DNA from 2 places in the Pedobacter sp. CFBP9032 genome. Region 2 is predicted to be linked to the other one. Evidence: riboswitches for the same ligand, from Rfam matches in the RefSeq annotation. Region 2 holds a riboswitch; the other holds the start of a gene.
The links. A riboswitch is a leader RNA that binds a small molecule or an ion and turns the genes downstream of it on or off. The one in region 2 is predicted to bind cobalamin.
Positions count from the first base shown of each region.

Region 1: it holds a riboswitch for cobalamin, as region 2 does, so the genes downstream of both, SOM16_RS20615 (TonB-dependent receptor plug domain-containing protein) here and metE (5-methyltetrahydropteroyltriglutamate--homocysteine S-methyltransferase) in region 2, are expected to answer to the same signal.

Region 1 is NZ_JAXCWE010000014.1:50,779-57,733, forward strand. It holds gene SOM16_RS20605 (ABC transporter substrate-binding protein) at 1-495, opposite strand, end outside; gene SOM16_RS20610 (DUF6580 family putative transport protein) at 642-1,241, opposite strand; gene SOM16_RS20615 (TonB-dependent receptor plug domain-containing protein) at 1,281-3,161, opposite strand; cobalamin riboswitch at 3,259-3,452, opposite strand; gene SOM16_RS20620 (polyphosphate kinase 2 family protein) at 3,706-4,584, opposite strand; gene SOM16_RS20625 (transglycosylase domain-containing protein) at 4,728-6,955, shown strand, end outside.
Region 2 is NZ_JAXCWE010000016.1:35,060-42,014, reverse strand. It holds gene SOM16_RS21355 (carbonic anhydrase) at 1-762, shown strand, start outside; gene SOM16_RS21350 (Lrp/AsnC family transcriptional regulator) at 844-1,326, opposite strand; cobalamin riboswitch at 1,477-1,658, shown strand; gene metE (5-methyltetrahydropteroyltriglutamate--homocysteine S-methyltransferase) at 1,838-4,156, shown strand; gene SOM16_RS21340 (6-carboxytetrahydropterin synthase) at 4,245-4,664, shown strand; gene SOM16_RS21335 (DUF421 domain-containing protein) at 4,765-5,457, shown strand; gene SOM16_RS21330 (DUF4385 domain-containing protein) at 6,495-6,955, opposite strand, start outside.

The sequences.
Region 1 (6,955 bases), on a different contig from region 2:
TGCTCTATTGGCCCTTAATCTATCTAGAATTGTATCAGTTGTATGTTGAAGGTTTGCTAAATAATGAAGTGCAACTTCTTCCTTTCCCAGCGCTCTCGCTATAGTGATCGCACATTCGTAAACATCCTGCAAGTTATTTGGGGATAATGGAACCAAAGTCGGCTGTTTGCTGAGTTTCATTACCGCTGTTTCCGTACATACCGTATCTATATTACAGACTTCGCAAATGTCTTGCGTAAATACAATATCAGGTGCAATACTTTCTAAAAGCGCATCGTCTACCCAGTATAAGCTTTTCCCCTGGGCTTTAGATGCCGAGAAAATTCGGTCAATCTCAATACTGGAATAATTTTTACCTTCTAAGATGCAACGAACTACCTTTGGTTGATCGACAGCTTCTTTCGGACATTCGAAGGTTACACCATGCAGGTATTCTTGCAAGCCCATATCATAAATCATCTTCGTGGCGGCAGGTAAAAAGGAAACAACTTTCATGGGCTGGAATTTTGATTGTCGTCTTGATTATTTCAAGATTTAGTTTTTTGGTGATGGATTTAATTCGCATCACTAAATGTTAAAGATAAAAAAAAATCCTCTTTTGAACTGAATCAAAAGAGGATTTATCACTAATAAAGTATAAATTATATGGCTTGCGTTTGCAGCTTGTTTAGTTTTAAAACCGGAAACTTCGATTTTAAGATTTCAAAAGCACCAAAAAGAATCACGCCGTATAATAAAGTCCCTTCTAAGAACCTTACCTCGAAAGGAATCGCTCTTTCCAGGCATAACCAGAAACCTGCAAAATCTTGTGTGTATGATGGATTTTTAAACCAAACACCAAAATCAGTTACAATCCAATGGATAAAAACAATAGCCAATGTTGATCCCAATAAGGTTACTGCATTTATCTTATTCAATAAGATTCGACCTACCAACACCATTAATGCAAAAGCAATATAAGTCCAATACCAACCTTCGTAAAGGAATCCATTACTGTATTCTTTAAAAATGGTGCTGGCCAAAATAAAATCACTTAAAAATAAGCTTAATAATGGAAAGGCAAATGCTTTCAGATTATCCTTAAAATAAGCGCCACCAAATAATGCAACAGCTCCTATAGAGGAAAAGTTAGCAAATTGAAGCGCATCAGAGTTAAAGGTGATTAACAGACGCAGTGCCGTAATGATTAGTATCATCAATAACAAGATAGCGTTGCGTGGATTAAATTTTAAATTAGACATGCTTTTTCGACAATTATTATATTACAAAGTTATATTTTCTTATCGGATATTAAAAGTTACCCCGGTATTAAAGTTGAAACCTAAGGTATTGTAGCCTATAATTTCACTATATTTTTCATTTAAGATATTTTTTGCATCGAAGAAGATTTTTACTCTTCTTTTTGCTAAAGCATATTCTGCATAAGCGCTCAGCAATTTATATCCTGGTAAGTTTTCAATAACATAGGTATTGAAGTTACCATCAGTACGGGTTCCGAAATAACGATAATTCGCATTTACATATAAGTTGGAAGTTGCCTGAATGCCAGCAGTAACGCCGAAAGCATGCTTAGGTCTTCTGAAAAGAAAATCTTCTACCTTATTATTTACACTATTGTATTCATTTCCTTCTACGTAAGAGTAATAACCATTGAGGTCTAGTTTCCAGATCTTAATTGCTGGCTCAATTTCAAAACCTTTTACCTTCTGACTTTCCTGATTAATATAACCAGCGGCGAAATCATAAATGATGGCATCGGTTAAATCTCTTTTGAAACCTGCAACACGTAAGGAGAATTTGTTCTCAGCGAAGCTGAAGTTTGCGCCTGCTTCATAATTTTGAGATTTTTCTGGCTTCAACCCTAAATTAGCACCAAATTGACCGAACAACATATTAAGTGTTGGAATTTTGAAAGCTGTAGAAACCGTTCCAAACAATTTAACTTCTTTAATGATGTTAATGCTTGGCGTGATTGTGTAAGTATAATTTTCTCCATATTGTTCATGTTTATTGTAACGGCCACCAACTTCCAGGTTGAAGATGCTCAGATCATGAAGGAATAGTGATCCATAAGCAGCAAAAATATTAGTTTCAGGGCGATTAGCGCCAGAAGTTAAATGCATTTCGCGGTTTTCAATTCCGGCCAACAGATTTAATTTCTCACCTAACTTTTGATTATAAAATAAGTCGATCAAACTGATACTTCCTGAGCCCATGCTATTATAAGGTGAACCACTAAAACTACCCAGTGTATTGTTTGAGGTGTTTTGATAACTATAATTCAGGTTTATTTTACCGGAACCAAAGTCGTATTTGGTATTTAATCCTCCGCTAAAATTTTTTAAAGTAGTGTTGTTCGCAGGTAAACCATCAGCAAAAGCACCTTCATCGATTTTATAATTTCCACGATAATAACGTACAAATGGATTAATTGAAAAGCGTTTATCCAACTGAATACCGAATGTTGCATTTACTCCATCCGTTTTATAACCGTCTTTATCGAATTCGGTGTTATTACCTGCCGGACGACCAGCCTCCGAAATCCCATCACTTTTTTGGTGAGTATAATTTACATTGTATGTAAAACCATCTACTGCACCATTTAAGCCAATAGTACCCTTATAAGTTTCATAACTTCCTACGCTGGCTACACCGAAAATGGTATTTCCCTTAGTACCACCTTTTTTAGTAACGATGTTGATTACTCCTGCAATTGCATCAGAACCATAAATTGTAGATTGGCCACCTCTTAATATCTCAATGTGATCGATCTGATCGATTGAAAATAAACGTAAGTCGAATGCGCCGCCGTTTCCTGATGGATCATTTTGAACAATACCATCAATTAAAACTACCGCATAAGCACTGCCTGCACCCCTAAAAAATACCGATTTGTTTAATCCTGGATTACTGGTTGAACCTGCAACGATGATACCAGCCTGTTCGCTGATTAATTCTGGTAAGGATTTACCATTACTGCGATCTAATGTTTCACGACTGATGATGCTCACCACCTTGCCCGTTTGTGATTGTTTCTGATCGTTTTTGGTAGCCGAAATGACTACATCTTTAAGTCGTAATGAGTCTTGCGCATTAGCTTGGCTAATACCGAATTGCACCAAGCCAATGCCTGCCGCAATAATTAGTTTTTTTTTGTTCATTTGATTGTGAGTTTTGCCCACAGCCAACAGATAGAAAAGGAAATGAAAATACGAAACCGTTAAGTACTCCAATCCTAGCTTCAATCCCCGAAAGCTATGAAATTATATGCTGGTGGCAGGTCTTCTGACTTACTCCCGATTTTTAAGCCTTCCCATCAAATATTATTAACAGTGGCACAGATTAAAAAATCGTTATAGAGCTTACAGCTGCGGGACAGTTGCAGAATTACACTGCATTCCCTTTTAATTCCGGTACGAAATGCACCGGAAACCAAAAGCGCTGCAAAAGTAGTAAAATAAAGCTATTGGTAAAATATTTAACCGTATAGTTTGGTTCCTTCGACTTACGAAGTTTAAACGGCTTTTGCACGTTGGGAACTTCGTAAGTCTCTTAAGGTTTTGTTCATTTTTAAAACTGTCGAAGTCTCTCCGCACGCAAGGTCTTTGAGAATCGAAAGTTAGTAGCTCTGCTTGCGAAGTTTAGCTGGATGATGGGTAGACAAACTTCTTAGGTCTACAGTTAATATCGGGTTGCATATTTACCCTATTCTGCCAATAATATAGTTTTTGTTTCTTCCAGTTTTGATTTCTCCTCATCTGCCACTGTTGGGAAATCAAGATGGAGCTTTTTGAGTCGTTCTAAAATTATTTCACTGATGGCTAACCGGGCATACCATTTTTTATCTGCAGGGATCACGTGCCAGGGAGAAGCCTCAGTGCTGGTTTCATTGATGGCATCCTGATAAGCGCTCATATATTTATCCCAATGCGCCCTCTCTTTAATGTCGCCGGATGAAAATTTCCAATTTTTAGTAGGATCTTCGATCCGCTCAAGAAAGCGCTTTTTTTGCTCATCAAGGCCAACATTTAGAAAGAATTTTAAAATTACGGTTCCATTTGCGCATAAATGTGATTCAAAATTACGAATGCTTTCATAACGTTGTTTCCAAAAATCCTTATTTACTTTTTTTACGTCATTAATATGAGGAATGTTTTCATTTAGAATATATTCTGGGTGAACTTTGCAGGCCAATACATTTTCATAATGCGAACGGTTATGAATTCCAATTCTTCCCCGTTCCGGTAGCGCCAGGTAATGACGCCAAAGAAAATCATGTTCGTACTCTTTCACTGTAGGCACTTTAAAACTAAATACCTGGCAACCCTGGGGATTTAACCCATTCATAATATGTGCAATAGCACTATCCTTACCTGCTGCATCCATCGCCTGAAAAATAATCAAAACGGAGTGTTTGCCAGCTGCATATAACTTTTCCTGCAGGTGACTGATCTCAATTTTTGTCTTAATTAATTCATCTTTGGCCTTTTCTTTATTATAGGTTCCGGTAAAGTCAGTTTCAAAATTTTTCAAAGAAAATTTTTTATCTCCCTGTACAATTAGCCCTTTAAATTCGTTCTTCATACTTATGCATCGTTTTAGATAATTCTGTGAATCAATATTTTAAATATATAACTAAAAAATAAGTAAATTAAAAACGTTAATTTGCATATAGAGTTTTTTATATTTAACGCTTCAGCATTTACCAAAAGTTCATTTTAGCCAATATGTTTAAAGAGATAAAAAACAAGTACTTACGTTATTCAATAATATTTTTATTCTTCATAATAATTTTCTTTTCCGCACTTCAACTTAATTTTCTATGGCTCTTTGGTTATTCGCCAAGTACGCACGACATCAAAATGCCAACATTAAGGGTTGGCTCCGAGCTCTACACCTCGGATGGTAAGCTAATTGGACGATACTTTAAGGAGAATAGAACGCCTGTAAATTTTGAAGAAATTTCTCCGAGTGTTATAAATGCATTAGTAGCTACGGAAGATGTTCGTTTTTACAAACATTGGGGAGTAGATGCTCAAGCTGTTGGTCGTGCAATTATTGGAATGGGTGAAAAAGGTGGAGCAAGTACCATTACCCAGCAATTGGCAAAAAACTTATATCGAACCAGGTATAATAAATCTCAGGGACTTTTGGCAAAAATTCCGCTGATCAGAACAGTAATATTCAAGTTAAAGGAGTGGTTAACAGCGGCTAAGCTTGAGTCACATTATTCAAAGAATGATATCATTACCATGTATTTGAATACTGTTTCTTTCGGAAATAACGCTTATGGTATTAAAACGGCCAGCAGAGTGTATTTTGATAAAGATGCAAATGCATTAAGTATTACAGATGCCGCAATGCTTGTTGGTATGCTAAAAGGTACTACCATGTATAATCCTACTAAAAATCCGGAACGGGCACTCGAACGGAGAAATGTAGTGTTAAGGCAGATGAACAAATACAAATATTTAAGTAATGATAGTTTAGCTGCCCTTTCTAAAGAACCAATTAAGCTTAAAGAAGGTGAGTTGGAAGATGGAAGCGACGGTGATTCGTACCTAAGGGCAGCTGTAGCGAAGTATTTGGAAAAGTGGTGCCTTGATAATGGCTACGATCTTTATGAAGATGGATTGAAAATTTATACTACCATAGATTCAAAACTTCAAAAATATGCCGAAGAAGCCGTAGCTGAACAAATGAAGACCTTACAACGTAGATTTTATAGTGTTTGGGGAAATGAAGATCCATGGTATGATTCAGAAAAAAATAAGGTAAACTATCCGGAAAGGGCGATGAAAAATTTATCAGTCTATGCAATGCTGATGAAGAAATTTCCGAATCAGCCTGATTCTGTCGAAGCTTATTTCAACAAGAAGAAAAGGATGAAAATTTTCACCTATAAAGGCGCTCGCGACACTTCCTTTTCAACACTTGATTCCATTCGTTATTATGGTAAGATCATGAACACTGGAATGATGACCATGGAGCCGGCAAGTGGAAAAATAAAGGTTTGGGTAGGTGGCATTGACCATAAGTTTTTTAAATATGACCACGTTAATCAGTCAAAACGCCAGGCTGGATCAACTTTCAAACCATTTGCTTATTTAACTGCTTTGGAACAGGGAATGAGTCCTTGTGATAAATTTACAGACAAACCCGTAAGAATTAAATATCAGGATAAAGGCGAAACTAAATACTGGGAGCCTAAAAATGCTGATTATAATATTACCTATCAGGAAATGAGTTTGCGTTGGGCAATGGCAAGATCCGTGAATACCATCACTGCGCAGGTTACTGAAAAGGTGGGCTGGGATAATGTAGTTAAATATGCACATGAATGCGGGATTGATAGCCATTTGGAGTCTGTGCCATCGGTAAGCTTAGGTTCAAATGATGTAACCGTCTACGAAATGGTTAAGGCATACAGCACCTTTATGAACAAGGGCATTAAAACAGATCCGATTTTAGTTGAGAAAATTACCGATCAGGATAATAATATCATTGATGAGTTTAAGCCGAAAACAAAGCGTGTACTAACTGAAGAAATTGCCTGGTTAATGACTTACATGTTCCGTGGAGGTATGGAAGAGCCAAGAGGAACGTCGCAAGCTTTATGGGAATGGCCAAATTTATTTAAAAAGAATAACCAGATTGGTGGCAAAACCGGAACCTCTTCCGATTATGTTGATGCCTGGTATATGGGATTAACCAAAGACCTGGTAACCGGGGTTTGGGTGGGTTGTGATGAAAGAACGGCACACTTTAAAAACGGTGAACAAGGAGAAGGCTCCAGAACGGCCCTCCCTATTTTTGCTAAGTTTATGGAAAAGGTCTATCTGGATCCATCAACAGGTTATTCTTACGGACCTTTCCCAAAAGCGACTGTAGAAATTACCAGAAGCTACAACTGCCCTAGTCCGCAGTATGTTCGCGACACCACGTCAGTAGATAC
Region 2 (6,955 bases):
GTGGCGTTTAGTCAGAAAATTTCCATTCCGCAAAAACAGGACGTTGTCAGATCAAAAAACGATTTAAAATATAGTTCGCCTCAATGGCGGAAAGACAACTATATTGTTAACCGTGATTCTGCATTCGCGAATCCATACTATGCGATCCAGAAACTACGGGGCGGTAACCGAAGGTTTGTAGAAGGCAGGAGTATTTATCCCCGCCAGGATGCTGCGCTAATTAAAAAATTGGCTGATGGCCAATCGCCATTTGCACTTATTGTTGGTTGTTCTGATTCAAGGGTTTCGGCAGAAATACTTTTTGACCAGGGTTTCGGCGATTTATTTGTAACCAGAACCGCAGGGCAGGTAATGACTGATGCCTCTTACGGTACAATCGAATATGCCGATCTGATGCTTAAAACGAAACTGATTGTTGTTTTAGGTCATACCAATTGTGGCGCTGTAAAAGCTGCTGTTGAACATCCTGAAAATTTGCCAGGACACATTTCTCAGCTTATTCATTCTATCAAGCGTGCTGCTGACACTGCTTCCGTAATGAAAGGTAATGTACTGGATAATGCAATCCGCTTAAACGTGATTAACCAGGTAGAAGAATTACGGAATTTAGATCCGGTTCTTAAGAAAAACTACAACGATGGGAAAATACTGATCGTTGGTGCGGTTTACGATTTGCAAAATGGTAAAGTAACTTATCTTGATGAAACCTTAAAAAACTTGCCAAAAAGTAGTTACTCACAGAGAAAAATCGAGGGCTTATAAAAAAATCAGATTATTAAACTTCTAAATCATGTCATTCGGAAGAATTTCTGGAAGACATGATTTACTTCAATCTTTTAACGCCTAAAAATTGATGTTGTGTGAATTTTTGATTTCGGCCATCACAAAGGTGCTATGCGTACTTCCGATACTTTCAACAGAGCCCAGTTTGTTGAATACGAAATCCTGATAATGTTTCATATCCCTGGCGTATACTTTTAGGATGAAATCATAATCTCCTGAAACATTATAACATTCAGCCACCTCATCAATCTCCATAATATCCTTCACAAAGTCATTTCCTATTTTCCGATCATGTTGCTTTAATTTAATATTACAGAAAACAATAAAGCCCTGGTTAAACTTTTCTGCATCCAGTATGGCTATATATTTTTTAATATAACCACTATTTTCCAACCTTTTTACACGTTCAAATACAGGTGAAGCAGATAAGTTTACCTGGCTAGCCAGTTCTTTTGTGGTATAACTGGAGTTGTTACTCAGAATTTTTAAAAGCAATAAGTCAGTTTCGTCAAGACCATCCATAGAATATTTATCTTTTATCAATGCGAAATTAAGAACTTAAAAGCATATTGTTCCATATTTTTAGCTCTTACAAGGATATTATCCCTATTAATTTATTTATTTAGATCTTAAAATCTTGAAGTATATCTTTGATCAGAATTAAAAACTGATTGTAAAAAACAAAAGTTCTATTTATTTCTACATTGAAAAGGTTTTACTTAAGGTAAATTAATAGGGAATCGTGTGTAAATCACGAGCTGTCGCGCAACTGTAAGTAACGTTAATGTTTTATCAAAATATATCCACTGCTTTACCGCGGGAAGGATGATGAAACGGTTACAAGTCAGGATACCTGCCTGTTCAATTGACGTTGCTTTCGCGATTTGAAGCTAAAAGTCTGATGAGTACATTTTTTAGACATAGCACCCGCTTATTGTTGATGGTGTCTGATTGTCTTTGTCTGCATCTTTCTGTTTAGATCCATCCTCGCAAAACACACCAGAAAATAAATTGGCTTTTTACAATGATTATTAACCATTTAAAAAGTTGAAAAATGCAAACGCACAACCTGGGCTATCCAAGAATTGGTAGCAACCGAGAACTTAAAAAAGCCAGCGAACAGTACTGGGCTGGGAAAATCACTTTAGCAGAACTGCTAAGTAAAGGAAGAAGTATCTCCGAGCATAATTGGAAACTTCAGCAGGAAGCAGGTATAGATTTGATTCCATCAAATGATTTCTCCTATTACGATCAAATTCTGGACATGTCGCTCACAGTAGGCGCGATTCCAAAACGTTACAATAAGGTGGTGCTTACTAAAAGTAATAATGAGCTTGATCTTTATTTTGCGATGGCCAGAGGTTATCAAAAAGACGGACTTGATATTACGGCCATGGAAATGACCAAGTGGTTAGATACCAACTACCATTACATTGTGCCAGAATTTTATAAAGACCAGGAATTTAGCTTGTTTTCGGGTAAAATTGTAAACGAATTTATTAGTGCAAAGCAAATTGGGATTATCACTAAACCAGTAATTATTGGTCCGGTTTCTTATTTGTTACTGGGAAAGGAAAAAGAAGCCGGTTTTGATAAATTAGATTTGATTAAAAAACTATTGCCGGTTTACCTGCAGATCCTTGCCGAGTTGAAAGAACAAGGTGCAGAATGGGTACAATTTGATGAACCTTTCTTAGCATTGGATCTGGATGAAAAAGCGAAAAAAGCCTATCAATATGTTTATGCAGAAATTAAAAAACAGTTTCCTCAATTAAAGGTATTGGTTGCCACTTATTTTGAAGGGTTAAAAGATAATTTATTATTGGCCACTTCACTACCCGTAAAAGCTTTACACATCGATTTGGTACGTTGCCCGGAGCAACTGGATGAAGTTCTAAATGCAATACCTGCCGAGCTAACGTTGTCGCTTGGCGTTGTGGATGGCAGAAATATCTGGAAAAATGATTTTGAGCAATCTCTGGCAATAATTGATCAGGCGGTTAAAAAGTTGGGTAGAGACCGTATTTTAATTGCACCATCTTGCTCGTTGTTACACTCGCCTTGCGACTTAGACCTGGAAACGAACGAAAAAACCCTAACACCGGAAATTAAGCAATGGTTGGCCTTTGCAAAGCAAAAAGTTAATGAAATTGTAACCTTAAAGGCATTGGCAGCAGAAAATCCTGGCGTTGATGTATTGGCGAAATTATCAGAAAATAAAAGCGCAATAGAAAGTAGAAAAACATCAAAACTGATTCATAATGAGAAAATTAAGCAAAGGGTGAGCGCAATTACTCAGGCAGATTCACAGCGGTTAAGTGTTTTCTCTTCCAGAAAAAAAGCACAACAAGACATTTTAAACCTGCCGCTTTTCCCCACAACCACCATTGGTTCATTTCCACAGACTGCGGAAGTTAGAAGCTGGAGATCAAAATTTAAAAAAGGTGAAATTACACCAGAGGAGTATGATTTACTGTTGAAAAAGGAGACAGAAGAAGCCATTTCCTGGCAGGAAGAAATCGGGATTGATGTGCTGGTGCATGGCGAGTTTGAACGAAATGATATGGTGGAATATTTTGGCGAGCAATTGAATGGTTTCACCTTTACCAAAAACGGATGGGTGCAAAGTTATGGTAGCCGTTGTGTTAAACCGCCAATTATTTATGGGGATGTAGATCGCCCTAAACCAATGACGGTTTATTGGACCGCCTATGCGCAATCGCTTACTAAAAGACTGGTAAAAGGCATGTTAACGGGGCCAGTTACGATTTTGCAATGGTCGTTTGTTCGGAATGATCAACCGCGCTCGGTAACTTGTAATCAGATTGCTTTTGCCATTCGTGATGAAGTGGTTGACTTAGAAAAAGCAGGCATCAAAGTAATTCAAATCGATGAACCTGCCATTCGTGAAGGTTTGCCTTTAAGAAAAAAAGATTGGCAACAATATTTAAAATGGGCAGTAGATGCCTTTAAAATTTCGGCAAGCGGTGTAAAGGATGAAACGCAGATTCATACACATATGTGTTATTCTGAGTTTAATGATATCATTCAGAACATCGCTGATATGGATGCTGATGTGATTACCATCGAATGTTCCCGTTCGCAGATGGAATTATTGGATGCCTTTGCAGACTTTAAATATCCTAATGAAATCGGACCTGGTGTTTATGATATCCATTCTCCAAGAGTACCTTCAAAAGCAGAGATGGTGCAGCTTTTAGAAAAGGCTAAAGCTGTGGTACCTGCAGATCAGCTTTGGGTAAATCCGGATTGCGGATTAAAAACGCGCCATTGGGATGAAACCAAAAAAGCATTAATTGAGATGGTTGCTGCTGCGCAGGAAATGCGTCAGGAAGTTTTAGCTACCGCATAAACAGCATTGATAAAGTGAGAAATGCCGCCTGGTTGCGGCATTTTTTTGTTACTTAAACTTGCCCATCATAGCAGGAGAAAAATAATTCATGCAAATTTATATTACTACGAAAGAACGTTTCAATGCAGCTCGGCGCCTTTATCGCGAAGATTGGACACCAGATCAAAACTTAAAGGTATTTGGCAAAGCCGCCAGTGCCCATTATCACGGAAATAATTATACCCTTTGGATTACGTTTAGCAAAAAACTCACACCCGAAAATGAATGCCTGCCTTTTCCGCAAGCCCTCACTGAAATCCTTAAAGATGAAGTTATTAATAAACTTGACCATAAAAATCTAAGCCTTAACGTAGATTTTATGAGTGGGAAAACTGCCGCCAGTGACCAGCTTTGCATCGCTATTTTTAACCTGCTTCAACCTTTAGTAGATGCTATTGAAGGTTTTGGATTACACTGTGTTAAATTGGTAGAAGCAGACGAATATACGGTAAGCTATTTTGGAAATTAGATCTTCTCTAATTGCGCATTAGATAAACATATAAGGAATATTCGCCATTTTTTTTCAACAAAAAAGCTTGGCGCCCTGTTGGATAGGTAAAAAATACACTGTGCGTTTATTAGAAATTGATTTTAAAGAGATCTTCCTGAGTGACCTGGATTTCTCACTGGCCTTGGAAATTGGTCTTAGGACCGTGATCATGTTCACTCTTGTGCTGGTTTTTCTACGTTCATCAGGCAAGAAAGGCGTAAGGCAACTCAGTATTTTTGAAGTGGCTGTTATTATTGCGCTCGGCTCTGCTGCCGGAGATCCGATGCTTAGTGGCGAATTTGCTATTTTACCATCATTGTTGGTATTCATCGTAATTTTAGGAACCTATAGATTCATTACCTACCTCGCATCTAAAAACCAACGGATCGAAAATATTCTCGAGGGGAAACCCATTTACATTATTGAAGATGGCGTATTTACCATAAAAGAGGAGGGAGATGCGAACTTTGCTCAGGATGAGTTTTTTGCAGAGATGCGTGGACAAAATGTAGAGCATGTGGGGCAGGTTCGTACAGCAATTTTAGAGTCAAACGGGCAGGTTAGTTTTTTGTTTTATCCTAATGATAAACCTGTAAAGGGCATGCCAATTTATCCTAAAGAATTTGGTAAAAGGTCTCGGGAAATTTCACAAAGTGGAGATTATGCTTGTACCCACTGCGCTATGGTGAAACACCTTACCAAACCATCTTCCTGTCCACGTTGTGGAAAAGACGAATGGGTACTTGCCATTCAGTCTGTCAGGAATGAATAATAAAGTCTTATTGAGTGAAGCTGTTTACAAAGAATAACACTAACCAAGAATCGTCTTCCTGAACTTGATTCAGGATCTTAACCTGATAGTTGTTGAACTAAATTCAGCATGACGAATCCTTTTATTACATCCTTTGGAAATCCCTTTTATGAAGAATTTTTATGAAGAATCACCTTTTAAACTAATGGTTGGTATCTCGATAACCACCTAACGAAGAATCGTCTTCCTGAACTTGATTCAGGATCTTAACCTGATAGTTGCTGAACTACATTCAGCATGACGAATCCTTTATTATATCCTCTGGCAATTCCTTTTGTGAAGAATTTTTATGAAGATTCACCTTTTAAACGAATGGTTGGTGTCTCGCCAACTACCTAACGTAGAGTCGTCTTCCTGAACCTGATTCAGGATCTTAACCTGATAGTTGCTGAACTAAATCAGCATGACGAATCCTTTTATTGCATCCTCTGGAAATCCCTTTTGTGAAGAATTTTTATGAAGAACTACCTTTTAAACTAATGGTTGGTGTCTCGCCAATTACCTAACGAAGAACCGTCTTCCTGAACTTGATTCAGGATCTTAACCTGATAGTTGCTGAACTAAATTCAGCATGACGAATCCTTTTATTACATCCTCTGGAAATCCCTTTCGTGAAGAATTTTTATGAAGAATCACTTTTTAAACTAGTGGTTAGTGTCTCGCCAACCACCTAACGAAGAATCGTCTTCCTGAACTTGATTCAGGATCTTAACCTGATAGTTGCCGAACTAAATTCAGCATGATCAATCCTTTTATTGCATCCTGAGAAATCCCTCTTGTGAAGAATTTTTATGAAGAATCACCTTTCAAACTAATGGTTGGTGTCTCGCCGATTACCTAACGAAGAATCGTCTTCCTGAACTTGATTCAGGATCTTAACCTGATAGTTGCTGAACTAAATTCAGCATGACGAATCCTTTTATTGCATCCTCTGAGAAATCCCTTTTGTGAAGAATCATATTTGTAAAAATCGGGGAAATCCAAAGCTATTGACAGACCTAACCATATTGTTTTTTCCAGTCGGCTTTCATTTGGCTGTACTGTTGATCAGCTTCGGCCAATTTCCATTTATCATAGAAAATAGCGGCTGATGCAGCTTTTTCTGCATCGCCGGTTCCACGGGCTAGTTCTGCATAACCATTTTCCTTGTAGTATTTTTTGCCGCCTTTATAGTTTGCGTATCTTCTTGCACGGGTATAACCCATTTGCAGAAATTTTCGGGCCATATCTGCACCTACAAAATCATTTTCGCTGATATATTGCTGGAAGCATTTAAAAATTTCTTCGCTGCTGTGTGTGGCAATGTTTGGGGTTTTAAAGCGCCAGTGCTTTCCTATTTCTGATTTATATGGTTCACAAATCAGAACTCCTTGTTCACCTTTTCCAACGCGGTAACTTTCAGGGTGTTCCCGGTAATTTAAATCAGGCTTCCATGGATACTGGCTGTTATCGAAATCCA